Regions from separate parts of the Mesorhizobium sp. BHscii genome, predicted to be linked through region 1. Evidence: riboswitches for the same ligand, from Rfam matches in the RefSeq annotation. Region 1 holds a riboswitch; each other region holds the start of a gene.

Region 1 (4,546 bases):
CGGAGGATCTGATGATCGCAACCGGGACGGATTATCTTTTCGAGGGAACGGTGGACTATGTCGAGCAGCTCGGCGAGGTTCAGCTCGTCTATGTCGACATCGGCCGCTCCGAACTTCCGCTGGTGACCAAGCTGCCCGGCAATGTCGAGGTCAAGCGGGGTGCTGCGCTGCGGTTGAATGCCGATGCCGGCGACCTGCATATTTTCGATGCCGACGGACATTCCTTTACACTCCACAAAGCGGAAGCAAGGGCAGCCTGAGGCTGGCGGCCTAACTGCTGGATGCAGGCAGTTTGGCGAAGGCAAAAAACAAGATCGGCGGGCAAAGCCCGCCGCTCTTGTGCGTTCAGGTCGCTGTTAGCGGCCGAACAGGTTGCGGTCGCTGCCGTGGACAGGCTTCTCGTCAGCCGGAACCGGATTCTGCGCCGGGGCCGAATTCTGGGTCGAAGCCGTGTACGAGCTGTCGACCGCAACGGCCGGTTGGTTGGCGCCGTTCGATCCATAATTGTCGCTACCGGCAAATGCGCTGCCGGCGACGGCCAGAACGGCGGCGGTCGCAAGAACAATCTTCGTCATTTCAGTACTCCTGGATTTTTCGTGTTCCACCAGCGCGGCGGGCAAATGCCGCCGCTGCTGTTGGGATCGACACTAGTTGTTGCCGAAGAGGTTACGGTCGCTGCCGTGGACGGGCTTCTCGTCAGCCGGAACCGGCTTCTGCGCCGAAGCCGAATTCTGAATCGAAGCCGTGTACGAGCTGTTGTCGACCGCAGCGGCCGGCTGGTTGGCGCCGTTCGATCCAAAATTGTCGCTGCCGGCAAAAGCGCTGCCGGAGACGGCCAGAATGGCGGCGGCGGCAAGAATGATCTTCTTCATTTCTAGTACTCCTGAAGTGTCGTATCCCCTCAGCGCGGCGGCCACGGTCTTTATGAGAGACAACGCCGCTCTGCTGTTTGGGATCAGCTGTTAATTGTTGCCGAAAAGGTTGCGGTCAGCGCCCTGGACAACGGGCTTTTCAGCGTGAGGCGGCTTCTGAATGGAAGCCGTGTACGAGCTGTTGTCGACCGCAGCGGCCGGCTGGTTGGCGCCGTTGGACCCATAATGGTCGCTGCCAGCAAAGGCGCTGCCGGTGATGGCCAGAACGGCGACGGCAGTAAGAGCAATCTTTTTCATTTTTGGTACTCCAGTATCTTAATTTTCCGTCCGTCTAGCGGCGTGTCTTGGGAGGAATTCGCGTCGTTCGGACAGCCCCGATGTGGGAAGGCCATTCGGCGGATTCCAATCACTAAGTTGTTCCGTGTGGACCAAGAATCTACACCTTGAAATTGTACCAGATGCTTCCAATAGTGTTATTTTATGTTTTGTTTCAGAGGTTTATGCCAAAGGCGCCATTCGACCATTTGACGAATTGCCGGACCTGCGTTCACAGCGTCATGCACGCATTGTCAACAGAACGAACCGTTCGGTTCGATTTTAGAAGCGGCTTAAAAAGCCGGTGCTGAGTTGTTGTCGAATCGTTAACCATTTAGGCGCCCTGCAATGGTTAAATCCGGCGTGCTTTCAGAACCGGCAGCGCTCGCAGCCAGGTGCAAATTCATCCCCCTCAAATCCCGGCCCACAGGGTTTCGCCGCCGTGTCGCGCCGCATGGATACGATGTCGCTTTCATGCCGACAGTCGGCCAGCCGTCATGATTAGATCACGCCAACTCAGGTGCCGCTTGGTGACGACGAAGCGGAGAATTGGGAAGCCGGTCAGAACCCGGCGCTGCCCCCGCAACGGTGGTGGAGTTCAAGTCGCAACGGGAGACCACTGGGCCACAAGCCTGGGAAGGTGTCGCGATGAGTCCGCAAGGACACTCCAGAGCCCGGAAACCAGCCCGAGATTTCTAGACACGACTGATCGCGGTGGGCGGTCAAGAGGTGGATGATGCATGTCTGGCCTGTCGCCGGCCTGCGAGCGATCCTTCCTCCATCACCACCAGTTCAGTCTTTGGAGCGACGTGCGTCCATTTGGACGCACAAAACACGCTCCAAGACTTTGAATTGCGCATCGTGCTTTCCGAAATCGATTCCGATTTCGGGCCGATGCGACGGCTATAAGGACAGGACATGGATGCGCGCAACGACATGCTGAGGCTCTTGCACGGCCGCAGGGCAGGCTATTCGCTCGAGCAGCCCTTCTATACCGATGCCGATTTCTTCAAGCTCGACATGGAGCTGATCTGGTATCGCGACTGGCTGTTCATCGGCCACGATTGCGAGTTGCCGAAGCCGGGCAGCTACATCACTGCCCAGATAGGCGACTATCCGGTCGTGCTGGTCCGCGACCAGCAAGGCAGGATCAATGCCTTCCACAATTCCTGCCGGCATCGCGGCAGCCGCGTCTGCAACGCCGACAAAGGCACGGCGGCGAAGCTCGTCTGCCCCTATCACCAGTGGACCTACGAGCTGGATGGCCGGCTTTTGTTCGCAAGGCAGATGGCGGACGGCTTCGACAAGAGCCAGTTCAGCCTGAAGCCGGTGGCTTGCGAAAGCGTTGGCGGCTACATCTTCATCTGCCTGGCCAAGGAGCCCGCCGATTTCGCGCCGATGCGCGCCATGATCGAGCCTTACCTCCTGCCGCACCGGTTGCGCGAGGCAAAAATCGCCTTCGAATCGACCATCGTCGAGAAGGGCAACTGGAAGCTCGTCTGGGAAAACAACCGCGAGTGCTACCATTGCGCCGGCAACCATCCGGAACTGTGCAAGACATTCCCGGAAGCGCCGACCGTGACTGGCGTGCAGGGCGCCGATAGCGATCCGGAGATGCTCGTGCACTGGGCGAAATGCGAGGCGGCGGGCTTGCCGAGCAAGTTCCGCATCGATCCGGCCGGGCAGTATCGTGCCACCCGCGCGCCGCTCTTGCGCGATGCCGTCAGCTACACGATGACGGGAAGACGCGCGGTGAAGAAGAACCTTTCCGACAGCGTTTCGACCGAGCGCATCGGCTCGCTGCTGCTCTATCACTATCCGACGACCTGGAACCACGTCCTCGGCGACCATGCCGTCACCTTCCGCGTGCTGCCGATCAGCGCCACGGAAACGGCCGTCACAACCAAATGGCTCGTCCACAAGGACGCGGTCGAAGGCGTCGATTACGATCTCGCCGAACTCACCCATGTCTGGACCGAGACCAACGATCAGGACCGCCGCATCGTCGAGGAAAACGCCTTCGGCATCCTGTCGCCGGCCTATGAGCCCGGCCCCTATTCTGAACTGCATGAGGGCGGCGTCATCCAGTTCGTCGAATGGTACGCCTCCTTCATCGGGCCGCGCCTTGCCGAGGACGGCCGGCCGGCGTTGCGCAGCGTCGCCTGAGAAAGATCAAGGGTATGAATGCGATGACGGATCTCGGGCTCTACCGCCATCTCGACGAGATGGCGCCCTGGAACGACAGGCTTCAGGTGCTGGAAGTGATCGGTGTCAGCGACGAGGCGCCTGACGTGAAGACTTTCACCTTCCGCTCCGACAACCAGACCTGGTTCCGCTACAGACCGGGGCAGTTCGTGACACTGGAACTGCCGACCACTGACGGCCCGCTGATGCGGACCTATACGCTGTCGTCCTCGCCGTCGCGGCCGTTCTCGATCGCGGTGACGGTGAAAGCGCAGGCCGGCAGCCTCGGCACACGCTGGATGTTCGACAATCTCAAACCCGGCGTTCACGTGAAAGCCTATGGGCCGACCGGCGACTTTTCGCTGCACAGCCACCCCGCGGCCAAGTATCTGTTCATTTCGGCCGGCTCTGGCGTGACGCCGATGATGTCAATGCTGCGCTGGCTGAACGACTGCGCGCCATGGACAGATGTCGGCTTCGTTAACTGCGCACGAAAGCCCGAGGAGATCATCTTCCGCAAGGAGCTCGAACTGCTCGGCAGCCGCATGCCGGGCCTAACGCTTGGATTCATGATCGAGGAGCGCTCCAGCCGCGAGGGCTGGTTCGGCCATATGGGCCGGATCGACGCGATACGGCTGCCGCTGCTGGCGCCCGATTTTCGCGAGCGCGAAATTTTCTGCTGTGGTCCCGACCCGTTCATGCGCGCCGTGCGGCAGATGCTTGAGGCGGCGGGATTCGACATGGCCAACTATCATCAGGAGAGCTTTGCGGCCCCAGTGGTGGAGGAAATACTGGCCCCGTTCACATCACCGGCAAAGGGTGGGCCGGCAAAGGGTGGGCCGGCAGAGGGCGGGGTCGAGACACCTGCCGAGGCCGCAACGCCGATCCGCTTTTCGCTTTCGGATGTCGATGCCGACTGCGTTGCCGGCCAGACCGTGCTGCAGACGGCGCGCGCTTCGGGCGTGCGCATCCCAGCGGCTTGCGAGTTCGGCCTGTGTGGAACCTGCAAGGTGAAAAAGGTCTCGGGCACAGTCGAGATGAGCCACAATGGCGGCATCCTCGATCACGAGATCGATGACGGCTTCATCCTTGCCTGCTGTTCGAAGCCACTGACGGCGCTCGAAATCGACGCCTGACCGGCGAGGCGGCTAAAGCGCGTCGCGTTTGGCCGGCCT
Region 2 (4,546 bases), on a different contig from region 1:
GAATTGAAGCCGCACTCATAGGCGGAAAGCTTTTCCGGATCTGGGTTGCGGAAGGCCACCAGGAAGGGGGCGGCAAGCAGCGCCAGGCCGACGACCAGCGCCACGCCGATGAACAGGACGATGGGCAGGTACGAACTCAACAATGCGTTCATGCTGCAGCTTTCCGTTGGCGGCCAATCCACTCTGATTACAGCACCGGACCCACTTGCGGAAGCGTGACAGTTTAACCACTGAACCGTTTTAGGAGGCTCTATGCTGCAACGCGGCGAGGGTTAGCGCAGCGCTTTCGGCGAAGCAAGTCAAACCTTGTTCAAAACACGGTGCCTGGACGGCATATCCGGATAAACTGGTCCGATCCGCTCCTGTTTGATTTCTTTCGACTTTTACTCCAGTTTTCTCTCCTGACATAGATGCCGCGAAAACCCTGCTAGCATGGCGCGGAATCATCGTCCAAACCTTGGGTCGAACGCCAACAGAGTGCCGTCTGCATGAAGGAAAAAATCTCGCTCGCCATGGCCCGGCGCATCGCGCTTGCCGCACAGGGGTTTGCCGATCCTCGCCCTAACAGCACGCCTGATCGCCGCCATCTGGCCCGCGTCCTTGCCCGCACCGGCCTGCTGCAGATCGATTCCGTCAGTGCGGTGGTGCGTGCTCACTATATGCCGCTCTATTCGCGGCTTGGCCCCTACCCGCTTGCGCTGCTCGACAACGCCGCCGTGACGCGCAAGCGCAAAGTCTTCGAATATTGGGCGCATGAAGCCTCCTTTCTGCCGGTCGAGACCTATCCACTGATGCGCTGGCGCATGGAGCGGGCCGAGCGCGGCGAGGAAATGTATAACGGGCTGGCCAAGTGGGGCCGCGAACGCGCCGCCTACATTGAAGACATCTATCGCGAGGTCGTTCAACGCGGCCCGATCGCCGCTTCCGCCTTGGAAGGCCAGAAAGGCTCGGGCGGCTGGTGGGGCTGGAGCGATGCCAAGCACGCTTTCGAATGGCTGTTCTGGGCTGGCCGCATTACCACGGCGTCGCGTCGTGGCTTCGAGCGGCGCTACGATCTGCCGGAGCGAGTGCTGCCGCCTGCGATACTTGCCCTGCCAGTGCCCTCCCCTGAGGATGCGCACCGCGAATTGCTGCGCATTTCCGCCCGCGCCCACGGGGTCGCGACGGCGGGCGACCTGCGCGATTATTTCCGCCTCTCTCCAGCCGACATCAAGGGCCGGATTGAGGAACTGGTCGACGCCGGCGATCTTTTGCCCGTACGCGTCGAAGGCTGGGACAAGCCTGCCTATCTTTACAAGGACGCCCGTTTTCCGCGCAAGATCGAGGCACGCGCGCTGCTCGCTCCGTTCGATCCGGTCGTCTTCGAGCGGTCGCGCACGGAAAGACTGTTCGACTTCCGCTATCGCATCGAGATCTACACCCCCGTCGAAAAGCGCCAGTACGGCTATTATGTGCTGCCGTTCCTGCTCGGCGAAAGGATCGTGGCGCGCATCGACCTCAAGGCCGACCGCCCCGCCGGCGTGCTGCGCGTCCATGCCGCCTATGCCGAGCCCGGCGCCCCGCCGAAAACCGCCGCCGAACTCTTCGAGGAGTTGAAGCTGATGCAGGGTTGGCTGGGATTGGAGCGCATCGACGTGACTCCGGCCGGCGATTTGGGCCCCGCACTGGCCAGTTTGACAGATGGCCAATCTTGACGGCGTCTGCCATAGACACTTGGGAAGCTCCGTAGGTCGTGCAATGCCATCGCACAAAGTTCTCGACTTGATCTACGATGCGCTGATTGCGCATGGAATGAACGCGATACGCGGGCAGCAGGATGTCACGATCCAGTCAAAGCACCTTCGCTTCGAGGCGGAGGTATTCGACAAGGACCATCAAGGCCCTGACCATCGGCTGGTCCTGGAAATCTACGTTTTCTCGGCGTTGCTTAATACTCAGCCGGTCATTGAATCCTTTGCAGGCTTCGGCGACACGCGCGAACAAGCATTGAATCAGGCGTTTGCAAAATTTCTCGGTGGCGTATTCCATGTGGTCATCGAGGGACTAGCTGATCATGTCTGCGACAACATGCAGGCCGAAGTCGAAATTTGGCGGCGAAACCGTGCCAGTTGGAAGTTCTGGCGAAACAATGTCAGTTGGAAAATCTATGGCGGACCGGTCATCTCCCAAGCTACTACGGAGCTGTGCTCACTGACCCGGGGGTACCCGGCATTCTATGCCCAGTTGGAAAAGCTGTTCACGGCTTCCGTGCCCCCCGGCAGTCATTTTGTGCGGACCTTTCTGGCAGGCTTGAATGGAACGCTTATTAGCGCTGAGGTTCTTCTGGACAACGAGGTTTGGCCAGAAGGCGAAAATCTGGCTGTCCGTCAGGATTGGGACTACGGCGATGGCTACCAAGCAATCCGGCAAGTTATCCTGGCACTGCCGGAGGGCGGGGCGGGAGAACAGTTGGAAGACGAGCATAGCAGTCACGCGTTGACAGGCCCATACCCACAGGCCTAAATCCAATCCAGACGGTCTCCTCTCGGCAAAGGGAGGAGCCAAGAGGGAATGCGGTGCGAAATTCCGATTTCAAATCCGCGGCTGTCCCCGCAACTGTAAGCGACGAGCCAAGGCCGAAAACCACTGGGACGGTCCCGGGAAGGCGGCACCAAGGCGATGACCCGCGAGCCAGGAGACCTGCCGTCTAGGACATAAGAATCCGATCGCCTGGCGGGTTTTCCGGGCAAGGAGCCTGATTTGGAACGCGACAGCAGTTTTTCGGCTGAGACAGCGGACGTATTGCCCGATAGTGATCCCCTGGCCGGCATCACGGTGATTGTCTGCGCCTCCTGCCGTGACGAGACCGGCTCCGACGCCCATCCCCGCGCCGGCGAATTGTTGGCCGAAGACACGCGCCGAGCCGCTTCCGGCGAAAATGTCCGTATCCGCAGCGTCGAATGCCTCGGCAACTGCAAGCGCCGGCTGAGCGCCGCGATCCTGCGCGACGGCTGCTGGAGCTATGTCTTCGGCGACCTGACCGCGACCAGCGGCGCCGATCTCGTCACTGGCGCAAAGCTCTTCGCCACCTCGACGGACGGTCTCATTCCATGGCGCGGCCGCCCCGATAGTCTGAAGCGCGGCCTCGTCGCCCGCATCCCTCCCCTCGACCTTTTGAAGGACCTGACATGACCGCTTCCGTTTCCCGCGTGCCCTGCACCGTCGTCACCGGCTTCCTCGGCGCCGGCAAGACGACGCTGATCCGCCATCTGCTCGAAAACGCCGGGGGCAAGCGGCTGGCCATCATCGTCAACGAGTTCGGCGACATCGGCATCGACGGCGAGATCCTCAAGGGATGCGGCATCGACACCTGCCCCGAGGAGAATATCGTCGAGCTGGCCAATGGCTGCATCTGCTGCACCGTCGCCGACGACTTTGTCCCGGCGCTCGACCAGATCCTGTCGCTGACGCCGAAGGTCGACCATATCCTGATCGAAACCTCTGGGCTGGCTCTGCCCAAGCCGCTGGTCCAGGCCTTCCAGTGGCCGTCGGTGAAGAGCCGGGTGACCGTGGACGGCGTCGTCGCCGTGGTCGACGGACCGGCGCTGGCCGAAGGCCGCGTCGCCAACGACATGGACGCCCTGCAGGCGCAGCGCGCGCAGGACGAGACGCTCGACCACGACGACCCGGTCGAGGAGGTGTTCGAGGACCAACTCGCTTGCGCCGACCTGATCATATTGTCGAAGAGCGACTTGATGGACGCCGCCGGTTCGGCCCGCGCCAATGCCATCATCGGCGAGCACACCGCGCGCGCCGTCAAGATCGTGCCGACCTCGCAAGGTAAGGTCGATCCGTCTGTGCTGCTCGGCCTCGGCCTTGCCGTCGAGGACGACATCGAGAACCGCAAGACCCACCACGACGACGAACTCGACCACGAGCATGACGACTTCGATTCCTTCGTCATCAACATTCCGTCGATCGCCAATCCCGATGAGCTGGCTTTGCGTGTCGCCACGGCGGCGGAGGAAGAGAACGTGCTGCGCGTCAAGGGTTTCGTCGACGTCGGCGGCAAGCCGATGCGGCTGTTGCTGCAGGCTGTCGGTCCGCGCGTCAATCACTATTACGACCGCGCCTGGACCGCTGAGGACGACCGCCGTTCGCGTCTCGTCGTCATCGGTCTGAAAGGGCTGAACCGCCCGGCCATCGAGCGTATCCTCGCCGGCTGACCCCAGGCACGAGCCGCGATGCACATACTCACCACAACATCCGCCTCGCTCGACGATCTCGCCGAGCCCGTTGATCTCAGGCAGACGCCTGCGGATGTCGTGGCGCTGTCCTTCACCGACAGCGATCTGGCCGGGCTGGCGGCGGCGTGGAAAACAGATGCGGATCGCCTGCCGTCGATGCGCCTTGCGGCTTTACGCGACCTGCGCCATCCCATGTCCGTCGACCTCTGGATCGACAGCGTCGCCCGCCACGCCAGGGTTATTTTGGTTCGCATTCTCGGCGGCTATGACTGGTGGCGCTATGGCTGCGACCAGCTTGCCTCGACCGCCCGCGCACGCGG
Region 3 (4,546 bases), on a different contig from region 1:
ATGTTCAGCTCGTCGAGCACCAGAAGGCTGATCGATGGATCGGCCATCAGCTCGAGCGCCTTGGCCCAGGCCGCTTCGGCGGCGGCGATGTCGCGCTTCAGATCCTGCGTTTCCCAGGTGAAGCCCTCGCCCATTGTATGCCAGACGACCCGGTCGCCGAAGGCGGCAAAGGCGTCCTTCTCGCCGGTGTGCCATTTGCCCTTGATGAACTGGACGACGCCGACGCGCCTGCCGTAGCCGAGCATCCTCAGCGCCAGCCCGAAGGCGGCAGTGGTCTTGCCCTTGCCGGGCCCGGTGTTGACGATCAGCAGCCCCTTCTCGACCGTCTTTGCCGCGACCTCGGCGTCCTGCACCGCTTTGCGCTTGGCCATCTTGGCGCGATGGCGCTCCTCGTCCTTGGGATCGATAGTATCAGCCATGTCACTTCACCTTGAGCGGCAGTCCCACCACCATCAGCAGCACCGTATCGGACACTGCCGCGACTTGCTGGTTGAGCCGGCCGGCGGCATCGCGAAACCGGCGAGCCAACGCATTGTCCGGCACGATGCCCTGGCCGACCTCGTTGGAAACCACGAACCACGGCCCGCGCGGTCGTGACAGCACATCCGCCAGCCCTCGGCATTCGGCCTCAACGTCATGTTCGGCCAGCATATGGTTGGTCAGCCACAAAGTCAGGCAGTCGATCAGGACGGGCCGGCCGTCAGGCAGCGCCTCGATCGCGCCGACGAGATCGAGCGGCGCGTCGATGGTCGTCCAGCCCTCGCCGCGCCGCGACCGATGCAGCGCAATACGTTCGCGCATCTCGTCGTCATAGGCTTGCGCCGTGGCGATATAGGCCCACGGCGCCGGGCAGGCCGTCGCCAATTTTTCGGCATGCGCGCTCTTGCCGGAGCGTGCACCGCCGATGACCAGGGTCAGCGTCCCGGTAACGCGATCAGGCAAAGCTGTCGCGCAGGCCGGTCGCGGTGCCGGTCAAGCGGCCACGCACCACGCCGACGATGCCGCCGAGCACCAGCCAGAACACCAAATTGGTCAGCGTCACCGCCACCACGAACTGGTGATGCAGGCCTTCTGGGATCGGCGATTCGAAACTGTCGGGCTGCGGCGCGCCGACGATATGCGGCGCCACGATCAACGCTCCGGCGATCAGCGCCAGTGGCAACGACTTGCGGAAGGCAAGCAGGCCGAGACCCGCCGCGGTCGCCATCACGGTCGCCGTCCACCAGATCTGGCGCTGGGTGAGATCGGCCGCCGGCATCGCTGGCAATTCGGGCGGCAGGCCAAGGTTCGGAGCCAGCGTGAATACGGCAAAGCCGGCAAAGCCCCAGAACAGGCCCTGACGCCAATTGCCGATGCCGCCGGCGAACTCCGAAGCGGCGACCAAGATCAGCGCAAAGCCGATGCCGGTGACCACATTGGCAACGATATTGAAGGCGAAGCGCTCGAAGCCGTCGGCCGGCGTCCAGCCCTCCTCTTCCGGGGCGGCAGCTTCGGCCGGCGCTGGCGCCGCGCTGGTCATAGCATTCGTATCGCCGGCGTTCGCAGCCGGCGCCGCGGCATGGTCATGCGTGTGACCACCGCCGGCCTGTTCGTAGACTTCCGCTTTCAGAATGAGCGGCACCGTGGCATAGGCCTGCATGCAGGCGAGAACGACGCCTGCCACAAGCCCTGCGATCGCCGCGATGAACACGACGTTGCGAAACAGTGTCATGATGTCAGCCCCTCGTCAGTGGCAGGGGAACGCCATCGAATGGCGATAGTCGTGAGCGGCATTGTGGACCGCATCGATATGCGAGAAGCCGACAAAGCCCATCACGAAAATGCCGAGAAATGCAGCAAGCGCCAGCTGCACGAAGCGCGACTGCGAGGAGACGGAAGTGCCGAGCGAGACGGAAGCGGTATTCATGTCTTGTCCTTTCGCCCTCCACCCGAGGGCATAGAAGTCAGTTTTCCTGTCGCCGGCAGGTCTCCTGGCTCGCGGATCAACGCCCTTCCCCACCTTCCCGAAGAAACTCTTCAGTGGCATATGGAGAGGACTAACCGCACACAGTTGCGGGGGCAGCCACGGCATTGGGCCAACAATTCGCCCTCACCGCATTCCCTTTAGGGCGCCGTGCGTCCGAATGGACGCACAAGGACGCTCTAACACTTAGACTCTGCGCATGACCTTTCCGGAACCGATTCCGGTTTCGGGATCATGCGCGGCTCCAAACGGAACCGACGACAGCTGCGACTATAGGCAGAATCGTCGCGTCCGGCAAACCAAATTCCGCCAGCCACCAGCGCGAATGCGCCTCTCGACAGGCCAGCCAGCCCGGCGTCGCGATTGACAGTGTTCGCGACCGGGTGTCGGCTGGCGTATCACAGGAGCCGGTCATGCAGCCCAGCCCGAGCGAGCACGATCCCTATAACGGTTTGACGCGACTTGAACCGTCGCTGCCGTCATCGGCCTACTGGGACATTGAGGCCTATCAGCGCGATCTCGACGCCATCTGGTATCGTAGCTGGCTGCTCGTCTGCCGAGAGGCCGACCTTGCCCAGCCGCTGGCGTTCAGGACGTTCTGTGTCGGCACTGAGGAGATCGTCGCGGCTGGTGTCGATCTATGGCCGCGGCCTGATGGGTCGGGACGACGACCCCGAACGGACCCGTCACGCCGACAATGATGCGCCGGAGTTTCCGGTGGCCTGCGGGCCGGAGCCGTGACATGGTTGCGAGACGGGCGCGTCCACGGCCGGTCTTTCCCGACCTGACTTCAGCCGAGCGTTCCGCCGGGCAGACCTACGCCACCAACCTGCCGTCGATGTTCATCGTCGGCCATGTCGACTATGTCAGGACCGTGCGGCTGGTGCCGCTCGGCTCGGAGCAGACCGAACTGACCGCCGAATGGCTTTTTTCGTCCGAAGCGCTCGCCGATCCAACGGCTGATATCGACAACATCGTCGCTTTCGGCAGGCAGGTGCTGGAGGAGGACGCTGATATCTGCGAGATCAACCAGAAAGGCCTGCGCTCGATGCGCCACAAGGCCGGCATGCTGATGCCCGAGGAATATGAATTGCATCGCTTCCACAACTGGGTGCGCGAGCGGCATACAACGCTTTCACCAAATTCTGACGATCAAAGCGACTTCGGCAGATACCGCCAGGTCACAAAACCGCAGCCCGCCGCCAGCAGGCCGAGCGTGGCGAACACCGAGCCCAGCCCGAAAAACGCCAGCACCACCGAATAGACCAACGGCGGTGTCAGCTCGGAAAAGTCGAGATAGGTGCGATAGACTGCCGCCATCTCAGCCCTTTCATAGAACCGCACCGAGCGCATGAAGGCGGTCGAGCCCAACGCGTCGAGAGCGATGGCGAAGAGCGCGCCGCACAGCAGCAGGGCGCCGGTAAGAAACGGCACGGATTCGCCGACGGCGCCCGCCGCCAGCAGCATGGCCGACAGGGCGAAATAGGCTGATGTCATGGTTCGCCGGCCGCCGAAACGCTGCCCCACTCTGCCCCAGAAGATGGCCGTGAACAACAGCGCATTGCCCGCTGAGACCAGCAGACCGCCAGCGAGCTCGCCCTCGCCTGTGATCACCATGAACAAAGGCCCGTAGACGAAAAATGTCGTCCAGAAGCAGGAGCGGCCGAAGGCGATCAGCCAGGCCAGCCTGAGACGCGGCTGCGCGACGAAGCGGCCGATATTGGCGAGCGGATTGGCCGGCCGCGTCTTGCCAGGGCGGATCGACTGATTGTCGCCGAGCCGGTAGGTCCAGAACAGCCCCAACAGGGCCATGGCGAAGATGGCGACCGCGCCATGCGCGGCATAGATGCCAAACCGCGTGTAGAGGAAGATGCCGAGTGTCGGCCCGCTTGTCCAGGCGAGCATCGACCACGCCATGCGCAGCGATTCGGCCTGCATGAAATCGGTCTTGCGGATGTGGTCCATAATGTAGAGGCTGAGCGTGATGGACAACGCGCTGGCGCCCATCACGCGGCAAAGCATGCCCACCAGCTGCCCGGTGAGCGTGTGCGTGACGAAGAACAGCGAGCCGACGGCAAGCAGGCAGGCACCTGATGTGTAGACCCAGCGTCGGGCAAAGCGCCGGATGAGCATCGGCATGAACAGCGTCACCGACAGGCCGGCCAGCGCCACGACGGTGTAGAGGATCGAGACGATCTGCTCGTTGCGGAGGATTTCGTAGGCCTGGATCGGGATGACGCTCGACACGGTGGCGCGCGCGAAGGATTCGACCGCGTAGAGCGAGGCGAAGGTGCGCGCATCCGCCGGTCGCAAGGCCGGAAGCGCGATTGGATGGCGCACATGGGTAGCCATTGCTGTCCTCGAAGCAGAATCGCCCAAAGCAGGACGTGAGCGCCAAATCTGCCGTGGCCATCCCCAGGTCAGTAACAGGAAACCGACCCGTTCACGGCAAAAAGCGAACCGGCCAAAGGCTTTCCGGCGCTGGCCTACCGCATCGGCCCGAAATCGGAATCGATTCTCGGAACGCACGATGCGTAGATTCAAAAGCGTTAGAGCGTACTTTGTGCGTCCAAGTGGACGCAC

What was found. Region 1 has a riboswitch for cobalamin ahead of ACWTU7_RS09630 (aromatic ring-hydroxylating oxygenase subunit alpha). Riboswitches for the same ligand answer to the same signal wherever they lie in the genome.
Region 2: it holds a riboswitch for cobalamin, as region 1 does, so the genes downstream of both, ACWTU7_RS13375 (DUF1636 family protein) here and ACWTU7_RS09630 (aromatic ring-hydroxylating oxygenase subunit alpha) in region 1, are expected to answer to the same signal.
Region 3: it holds a riboswitch for cobalamin, as region 1 does, so the genes downstream of both, ACWTU7_RS18245 (CbtB domain-containing protein) here and ACWTU7_RS09630 (aromatic ring-hydroxylating oxygenase subunit alpha) in region 1, are expected to answer to the same signal.

What each region holds. Positions count from the first base shown of each region.
Region 1 covers NZ_JBSPKW010000005.1:96,876-101,421, reverse strand. Annotated here, with positions in the region: gene ACWTU7_RS09650 (ABC transporter ATP-binding protein) at 1-260, shown strand, start outside; gene ACWTU7_RS09645 (DUF680 domain-containing protein) at 357-575, opposite strand; gene ACWTU7_RS09640 (DUF680 domain-containing protein) at 648-872, opposite strand; gene ACWTU7_RS09635 (DUF680 domain-containing protein) at 963-1,169, opposite strand; cobalamin riboswitch at 1,689-1,891, shown strand; gene ACWTU7_RS09630 (aromatic ring-hydroxylating oxygenase subunit alpha) at 2,106-3,353, shown strand; gene ACWTU7_RS09625 (hybrid-cluster NAD(P)-dependent oxidoreductase) at 3,377-4,507, shown strand.
Region 2 covers NZ_JBSPKW010000008.1:19,520-24,065, forward strand. Annotated here, with positions in the region: gene ACWTU7_RS13360 (NADH-quinone oxidoreductase subunit A) at 1-152, opposite strand, end outside; gene ACWTU7_RS13365 (winged helix-turn-helix domain-containing protein) at 489-1,694, shown strand; gene ACWTU7_RS13370 (DUF6348 family protein) at 1,738-2,502, shown strand; cobalamin riboswitch at 2,498-2,701, shown strand; gene ACWTU7_RS13375 (DUF1636 family protein) at 2,740-3,171, shown strand; gene cobW (cobalamin biosynthesis protein CobW) at 3,168-4,205, shown strand; gene cobN (cobaltochelatase subunit CobN) at 4,224-4,546, shown strand, end outside.
Region 3 covers NZ_JBSPKW010000012.1:177,897-182,442, forward strand. Annotated here, with positions in the region: gene cobO (cob(I)yrinic acid a,c-diamide adenosyltransferase) at 1-419, opposite strand, end outside; gene cobU (bifunctional adenosylcobinamide kinase/adenosylcobinamide-phosphate guanylyltransferase) at 421-942, opposite strand; gene ACWTU7_RS18240 (CbtA family protein) at 935-1,711, opposite strand; gene ACWTU7_RS18245 (CbtB domain-containing protein) at 1,727-1,906, opposite strand; cobalamin riboswitch at 1,944-2,146, opposite strand; gene ACWTU7_RS18250 (hypothetical protein) at 2,377-2,664, shown strand; gene ACWTU7_RS18255 (SRPBCC family protein) at 2,706-3,227, shown strand; gene ACWTU7_RS18260 (MFS transporter) at 3,116-4,315, opposite strand.